Regions from separate parts of the Priestia veravalensis genome, predicted to be linked through region 1. Evidence: a T-box and tRNA genes for the amino acid it is inferred to sense, from the RefSeq annotation. Region 1 holds a T-box; the other holds one or more tRNA genes.

The links. The T-box of region 1 lies ahead of ileS (isoleucine--tRNA ligase). A T-box ahead of a tRNA ligase gene usually reads a tRNA of that ligase, here a tRNA-Ile.
Region 2: it has a tRNA-Ile gene. The T-box ahead of ileS (isoleucine--tRNA ligase) is inferred to sense a tRNA for this amino acid. The anticodon was not compared.

What each region holds. Positions count from the first base shown of each region.
Region 1 is NZ_KQ758627.1:224,816-228,231, forward strand. Features, by position in the region: gene ileS (isoleucine--tRNA ligase) at 1-1,913, opposite strand, end outside; T-box leader at 1,986-2,208, opposite strand; gene AS180_RS01150 (DivIVA domain-containing protein) at 2,277-2,771, opposite strand; gene AS180_RS01155 (YlmH family RNA-binding protein) at 2,856-3,416, opposite strand, start outside.
Region 2 is NZ_KQ758690.1:1,825-5,240, forward strand. Features, by position in the region: gene AS180_RS17635 (Na/Pi cotransporter family protein) at 1-311, shown strand, start outside; gene AS180_RS17640 (DUF456 domain-containing protein) at 440-922, shown strand; tRNA gene AS180_RS17645 (tRNA-Asn) at 988-1,062, shown strand; tRNA gene AS180_RS17650 (tRNA-Met) at 1,064-1,137, shown strand; tRNA gene AS180_RS17655 (tRNA-Asn) at 1,171-1,245, shown strand; tRNA gene AS180_RS17660 (tRNA-Ile) at 1,247-1,323, shown strand; tRNA gene AS180_RS17665 (tRNA-Ser) at 1,334-1,426, shown strand; gene sodA (superoxide dismutase SodA) at 1,653-2,261, shown strand; gene AS180_RS17675 (MFS transporter) at 2,382-3,416, shown strand, end outside.

The DNA of each region.
Region 1 (3,416 bases):
TTCAAGATGTTATCAGATACGCGTACATCTGCCTGGTAGTCAACAGACGCTACCCATAAGCGTAGAATATCTGCACCTAACTGTTTCATAACCTTAGCTGGAATAACCGTGTTACCAAGTGATTTACTCATTTTACGACCTTCACCATCTAAAGCAAAACCATGACTTAAAACGGCTTTATAAGGTGCTTCACCCGTTACAGCAACGCTTGTAGATAAGCTTGAGTTAAACCAACCGCGATATTGGTCAGACCCTTCTAGATAAAGGTCAGCCGGACGCTGTAACCCTTCACGCTCTTCAAGTACAGCTTGGTGAGAAGATCCAGAATCAAACCATACGTCCATAATATCCGTTTCTTTTGTGAAATGACCGTTTGGACTACCAGGATGAGTAAAGCCTTCCGGTAATAAATCTTTTGCTTCACGCTCAAACCATACGTTTGAACCATGCTGACGGAACAGCTCTGATACATGCTCAATTGTCTCATCCGTAATAATCGGCTCATCATTTTCAGCATAAAACACAGGAATTGGTACGCCCCATGCGCGTTGACGAGAAATACACCAGTCTCCACGATCACGAACCATGTTGTAAAGACGAGTTTCGCCCCAAGCAGGAACCCACTGTGTTTTTTCTACTGCCTCTAATAGCTCTTTACGGAAGTCTTTAATTGATGCAAACCATTGCGCTGTTGCACGGAAAATTGTCGGCTTTTTCGTACGCCAGTCATGTGGATATGAATGCGTGATGAATGATAGCTTTAACAGGGCGCCTTCTTCTTGAAGCTTTTCAGTAATGGCCTTGTTCGCATTATCATAGAATAAGCCTTCAAATCCAGGCGCTTCCTCTGTCATATGACCTTTGCTGTCAACTGGACAAAGTACACCTAAACCGTATTTTTGACCCACAATAAAGTCATCTTCCCCGTGTCCTGGAGCCGTATGAACACACCCAGTACCCGCATCAGTTGTAACATGGTCACCTAAAACGAGTAGAGAATCACGCTTGTAAATTGGATGTTCTGCTACTACGTGCTCAAGTTCAGCACCTTTCATAGTACGCACTACTTCATATTCAACCCATTCAATCTCTTTTGCAACGGTCTCAACAAGTTCTGATGCCACGATGTATTTAGCACCATCTACGGCCACTACGCTATATTGAAGCTCTGGGTTTACAGCAATAGCTAAGTTTGCCGGCATTGTCCATGGCGTTGTTGTCCAGATGATAAATTTCTCATCACTTTCCACTACGCCTTTACCATCCTTTACATTAAACGCCACGTAAATAGACGCAGAGCGCTTATCATAATATTCAATTTCAGCTTCTGCTAACGCTGATTCACTAGATGGAGACCAATAAACTGGTTTTAGTCCTTTGTAGATATAGCCTTTTTTCGCCATATCTCCAAATACTTTAATTTGCTGAGCTTCGTATTCAGGCTGAAGCGTCACATAAGGGTTATCCCAATCAGCACGCACACCTAAACGTTTGAACTGTTCACGTTGACCTTCCACTTGCTCCCATGCATACTGTTCGCAAAGCTTACGGAACTCAGCAACGCTCATTTCTTTACGGTTGACTTTTTTATTCTTTGTTAAAGCTGTTTCAATCGGTAAACCGTGCGTATCCCAACCAGGTACATAAGGGGCACAAAAACCTGACATGGATTTATAGCGAACGATAAAGTCCTTTAAGATTTTATTCAGTGCATGCCCCATATGAATATCACCATTTGCATAAGGAGGGCCATCATGTAACACGAATAATGGACGACCTTCTGTACGCTTTTGAACTTTTGCATAAATGTCCATTCCCGCCCACTTTTCTTGCATTTGTGGCTCACGATTTGGTAAATTTCCACGCATCGGAAATTCTGTTTTCGGCATTAATAACGTATCTTTATATTCCAAAGTTCTAACCTCCATAAAATCGTAAATTTCATTCCGTATATAGCTACAACAAAAAGAGACCTTCTCATCCCAAAAAGGGACGAGAAGGTCTCCCGCGGTACCACCCTTGTAGACAAACAGCACTTCCGTTTGTCCTCTCAGCATTCGTAACGTGAATAACACGTCGCTGCTTACTTCGTTTCAGCAGCAATACTCCAGGGTGATATTCGTTTCTTAGATTAGACCGAGCTCTCACCTTCCTCGGTTCGCTAAACGTAATCATGTAAGAAACTACTGTCCCTATCTCCGTACTATACGTATGAAATTTCATCTGTTACCAAATTATATGACAACAAAACGAAAGAAGTCAAGGTTCTGTCTTGACTAGTCAATTTTTTCTTCTAACGCAGGCATTTCATAGTCCATTAATTGATCCCAATCATCACTGTTTAACATTTCTAACTGGGCTTCAATTAACATTTTAAAACGCGTACGGAATACTTTTGACTGCTTTTTCGTCTCTTCAATATCCATCGCAATTTTACGAGACTTTGATAAAGCTTCATTGATAATGCGGTCAGCATTCTTTTCCGCTTCTTTTACAATTAGCTTCGCTTCTTTCTCTGCGTTTCGCTTTACGTCTTCTGCTGCTTCTTGAGCAATTAAAATTGATTTATTCAGCGTTTCTTCAATGTTAGTAAAATGCCCTACCTTTTCAGTAAGCTCAGTTACTCGCACTTCTAATTCTTTTTTCTCACGAATAATTAATTCGTAATCCTTAATTACTTGGTCAAGAAATTCATTGACCTGGTCTTCATCATATCCACGAAACCCACGATTAAATTCTTTGTTATGAATATCTAAAGGGGTTAAAGGCATGTAGGCCACCTCCACGTTGTCTCATTACATTGTTTGTAATGGAATATTCGACATATTTTTTTTGTTTCCTGCTTACAATTTTTGTTATTGTTGTTTCCCTACAATTACTCGCCACTTATCTTTTTTTGTTTTCCCCTCAACTGATATAACTTTACTTCGACCAAAACCTCTTAGTGAAAGTATATCATCTGCTTTGCACTCAAAAGAAGGCTGTTCAACCGTTTTAAAATTTACTTTTACCGCTCCACTTCCAATAAACGGCTGCACCTTTTGACGAGATAAATTGTAAATGGTAGATAGTAAAACGTCTAACCGCATGGATGATACAGTATACGTTTTTTCCTGAAATTCACTTTGAACTTGAAGTAACTCTGTGCGGTCTTTTTTTACAAGAGATATTTTGGCTTTACCCACTGACGTGAAGTTTGCTTCCACGTAAGAAGATATTTCATCGGCAATAACCAGCTGTATGCGCTCATCTTGTACCAAAACATCACCAAACTTTGACCGTTTTAACCCAAGCGACATTAATGCTCCTAACACTTGAGAGTGCTCAACCGTAACAAATTTACTAGGATAGTGCAGCTCGTAGTAGCTCAGTTGAAAATCTTCATTTCCCACCTCATAATAATCAGGATATAAAAG
Region 2 (3,416 bases), on a different contig from region 1:
CTAATAAAGATTTAGCAGAAATGTTTGAACTAACAATTTCAACAGTTAAAGAAGCTGTTGCAGCACTAGAGAACAACGATCGTGAAAAAGCTGTTCACGTAATGCAACAAGAAAATCAAATCGACAGCATGGAGCGTTCACTTCGTAAAAAGCATATTTTACGCTTAAACGAAGGTGCTTGCACAGGCTCAGCTGGTATTGTATTTGTTGACATTATTAGTAACTTAGAGCGTATTGGAGATCACGCAGTTAATATTGCAGAAGCAGTGTTAGGAGAAAATCAAAAGAGTGTGACTCAAAAATCTCAATAAGCTAAAAAGAGCGACTCGTTAACGAGTTGCTCTTTTTTATGGAATATTATTATCAAAAAAGTTGTTACAGTGTATACTGTTTGATAATAATAGTAAATAGAGATTGAGATGAAAGGAAACGTGTTAAGTTGGACTTTTTATATTGGACACTCATTGCAATTTGTTTTGTTGTATCATTTATTGGATTAGTCTATCCTATTATTCCAAGCGTACTGTTTGTAGCACTTGGATTTTTATTGTACGGGTTTTTCTATAGTTTTGAACCATATACTTTCTTGTTTGTGCTTATTCAAGGTCTGCTTGTGGCAGCACTTTTTGCCGCTGATTATTTGGCAAATCTAATTGGTGTTAAAAAGTTCGGTGGAACAAAAGCGGGTATTTGGGGAAGCACCATTGGATTGTTGGTTGGTCCATTCTTAATTCCTGGGCTTGGTATATTAATTGGCCCATTTTTAGGGGCGGTGATTGGTGAGTTAGTTGTACACCGTACGAATTTTCAAAATGCTATAAAGATTGGTTTTGGATCGTTAGTTGGCTTTTTCAGCGGTGCTATTTCAAAAGGAATTATACAGGCGGCAATGATTATTTACTTTCTTATCGTTGTTTTATAATAATTTGTTGACTTTTAATTAAAAACATGTTAAATTTTTAATGTCGCTAATAAATGTTATATCGTTCCACAGTAGCTCAGTGGTAGAGCAATCGGCTGTTAACCGATCGGTCGTAGGTTCGAGTCCTACCTGTGGAGCCATGGCGGTGTAGCTCAGCTGGCTAGAGCGTACGGTTCATACCCGTGAGGTCGGGGGTTCGATCCCCTCCGCCGCTATTCCTTTAAGTGACAAAGCATACATACTATTATTCCACAGTAGCTCAGTGGTAGAGCAATCGGCTGTTAACCGATCGGTCGTAGGTTCGAGTCCTACCTGTGGAGCCAAGGACCCTTAGCTCAGCTGGTTAGAGCAGACGGCTCATAACCGTCCGGTCGCAGGTTCGAGTCCTGCAGGGTCCACCATGAAAAGGTTGGAGGAATACCCAAGTCCGGCTGAAGGGATCGGTCTTGAAAACCGACAGGGGTGTTAAAGCCCGCGGGGGTTCGAATCCCTCTTCCTCCGCCATACATATTGTTGATTAATCTTTCTTTACAATTGTGAAGAAAGATTTTTTATTTTGTTTTCAAATAAAATTTTACGTTTAAATAGGATAGACAGTGGGAAACAGGTAAATATAAGTGATGATTAAATGCTTTTTCATTGAAAGCGTAGGTTAAATTTGCTAATCTAAAAACATGAGGTGAGTTTTCTTTCACCAAATTAGGTATATATTTTAAAGGAGGAATTACCCATGGCTTACGAATTACCACAATTACCTTATGCATATGATGCACTTGAACCACACATCGACAAAGAAACGATGAACATTCACCATACGAAACACCATAACACTTACGTTACAAACTTAAACGCAGCAGTAGAAGGAAAAGCTGATTTAGCTTCTAAAAGTGTTGAAGAGTTAATCTCAAATATGGATGCTGTACCAGAAGATATCCGTACAGCAGTACGTAACAATGGTGGTGGACATGCTAACCACTCATTATTCTGGACAATTCTTTGCCCTAACGGTGGCGGCGAGCCAACAGGCGAGTTAGCAGACGCAATTAGCAGTAAGTTTGGAAGCTTTGACGCATTCAAAGATGCATTCGCTAAAGCAGCAACTACACGCTTCGGTTCTGGCTGGGCTTGGTTAGTTGTAAACAACGGTGAATTAGAAGTAACAAGTACACCAAACCAAGATAGCCCACTAATGGAAGGTAAAACACCAATCCTAGGACTAGACGTTTGGGAGCATGCTTACTACTTAAACTACCAAAACCGTCGTCCAGATTACATTTCAGCATTCTTTAATGTAATTAAATGGGACGAAGTTGCAAAACGCTACGCAGCAGCAAAATAATGAGAGAAAAAACCAGTAAAGCAATTATTGCCTTTACTGGTTTTTTTGTTTTCCAATTCTTTTACATATCTCCTTTTCTTTTTCACACACTAGGGGTAGAAGAGAAAAGGAGTTTTTTATATGCCTTTATTAAAAAAAGTTGTTGGAGATGTAGAAGTTAATAAAGATTTATTGTTATTACTTATCATTGGAGGGCTATATGCTTTAGCCATTTCAATTTCAAATTCATTTGTAAACGTGTATTTATGGAAACAAACAGGAGAGTTTTCTGCTTTAGCGATTTATAATTTAGTCATTGTTATCTTTCAGCCATTAACCTTTATTTTAGCAGGAAGGTGGGCTAAAAAAATTGATCGAGTCGTTGTGCTTCGATTAGGTGTTTCGTTTCTATCTGTTTTCTATATCGTGGTGTTGATGGTAGGCGACCGTGCCGATGAATTTTTAATTCTTCTCGGTGCTCTTTTAGGAATAGGGTATGGATTTTATTGGTTAGCATTTAACGTGTTAACGTTTGAAATTACAGAACCTGATACACGGGACTTTTTCAATGGTTTTCTAGGAGTATTAAATTCGTTTGCTGGAATGATTGGACCTCTAGGAGCGGGCTTTATTATTGCTAGCTTATACGAATACATTGGTTATCGTGTGGTCTTTGGCGTTTCACTCCTAATGTTTGTTTGTGCAGTTGTCCTTAGCTTCTTTTTACAAAGACGTCCAGCTGAGGGCGTATATAAATTTAGAGAAGTACTAAGAGAAAGGAAATACAATCGAGACTGGCGCAGAATCTTATATGCACACGTATTTCAAGGAATTAGAGAAGGGACATTCATTTTCGTGGTGTCAGTATTGGTTTTTATTACAACTGACAGTGAACTCGCACTTGGTACGTTTGGGCTGGTAAATTCAGCTGTAGCTTTTGTTGCGTACTATGTTGCTTCTAGGTTTATTAAACAAAAAGACCGCTTAAAGTTTATTTTGGCAGGTGGGATCCTTCTGTATGGTTCAGTCTTTCTATTGTTGTTTAACTTATCATATACAAACCTCATTTTATATGCGATTTGTATCGCAATCGGCTACCCTATTTTGCTGGTACCGTATATGTCCTTAACGTATGATGTGATTGGTCGAGCTAAAGACATTGTTTCTAAACGTATT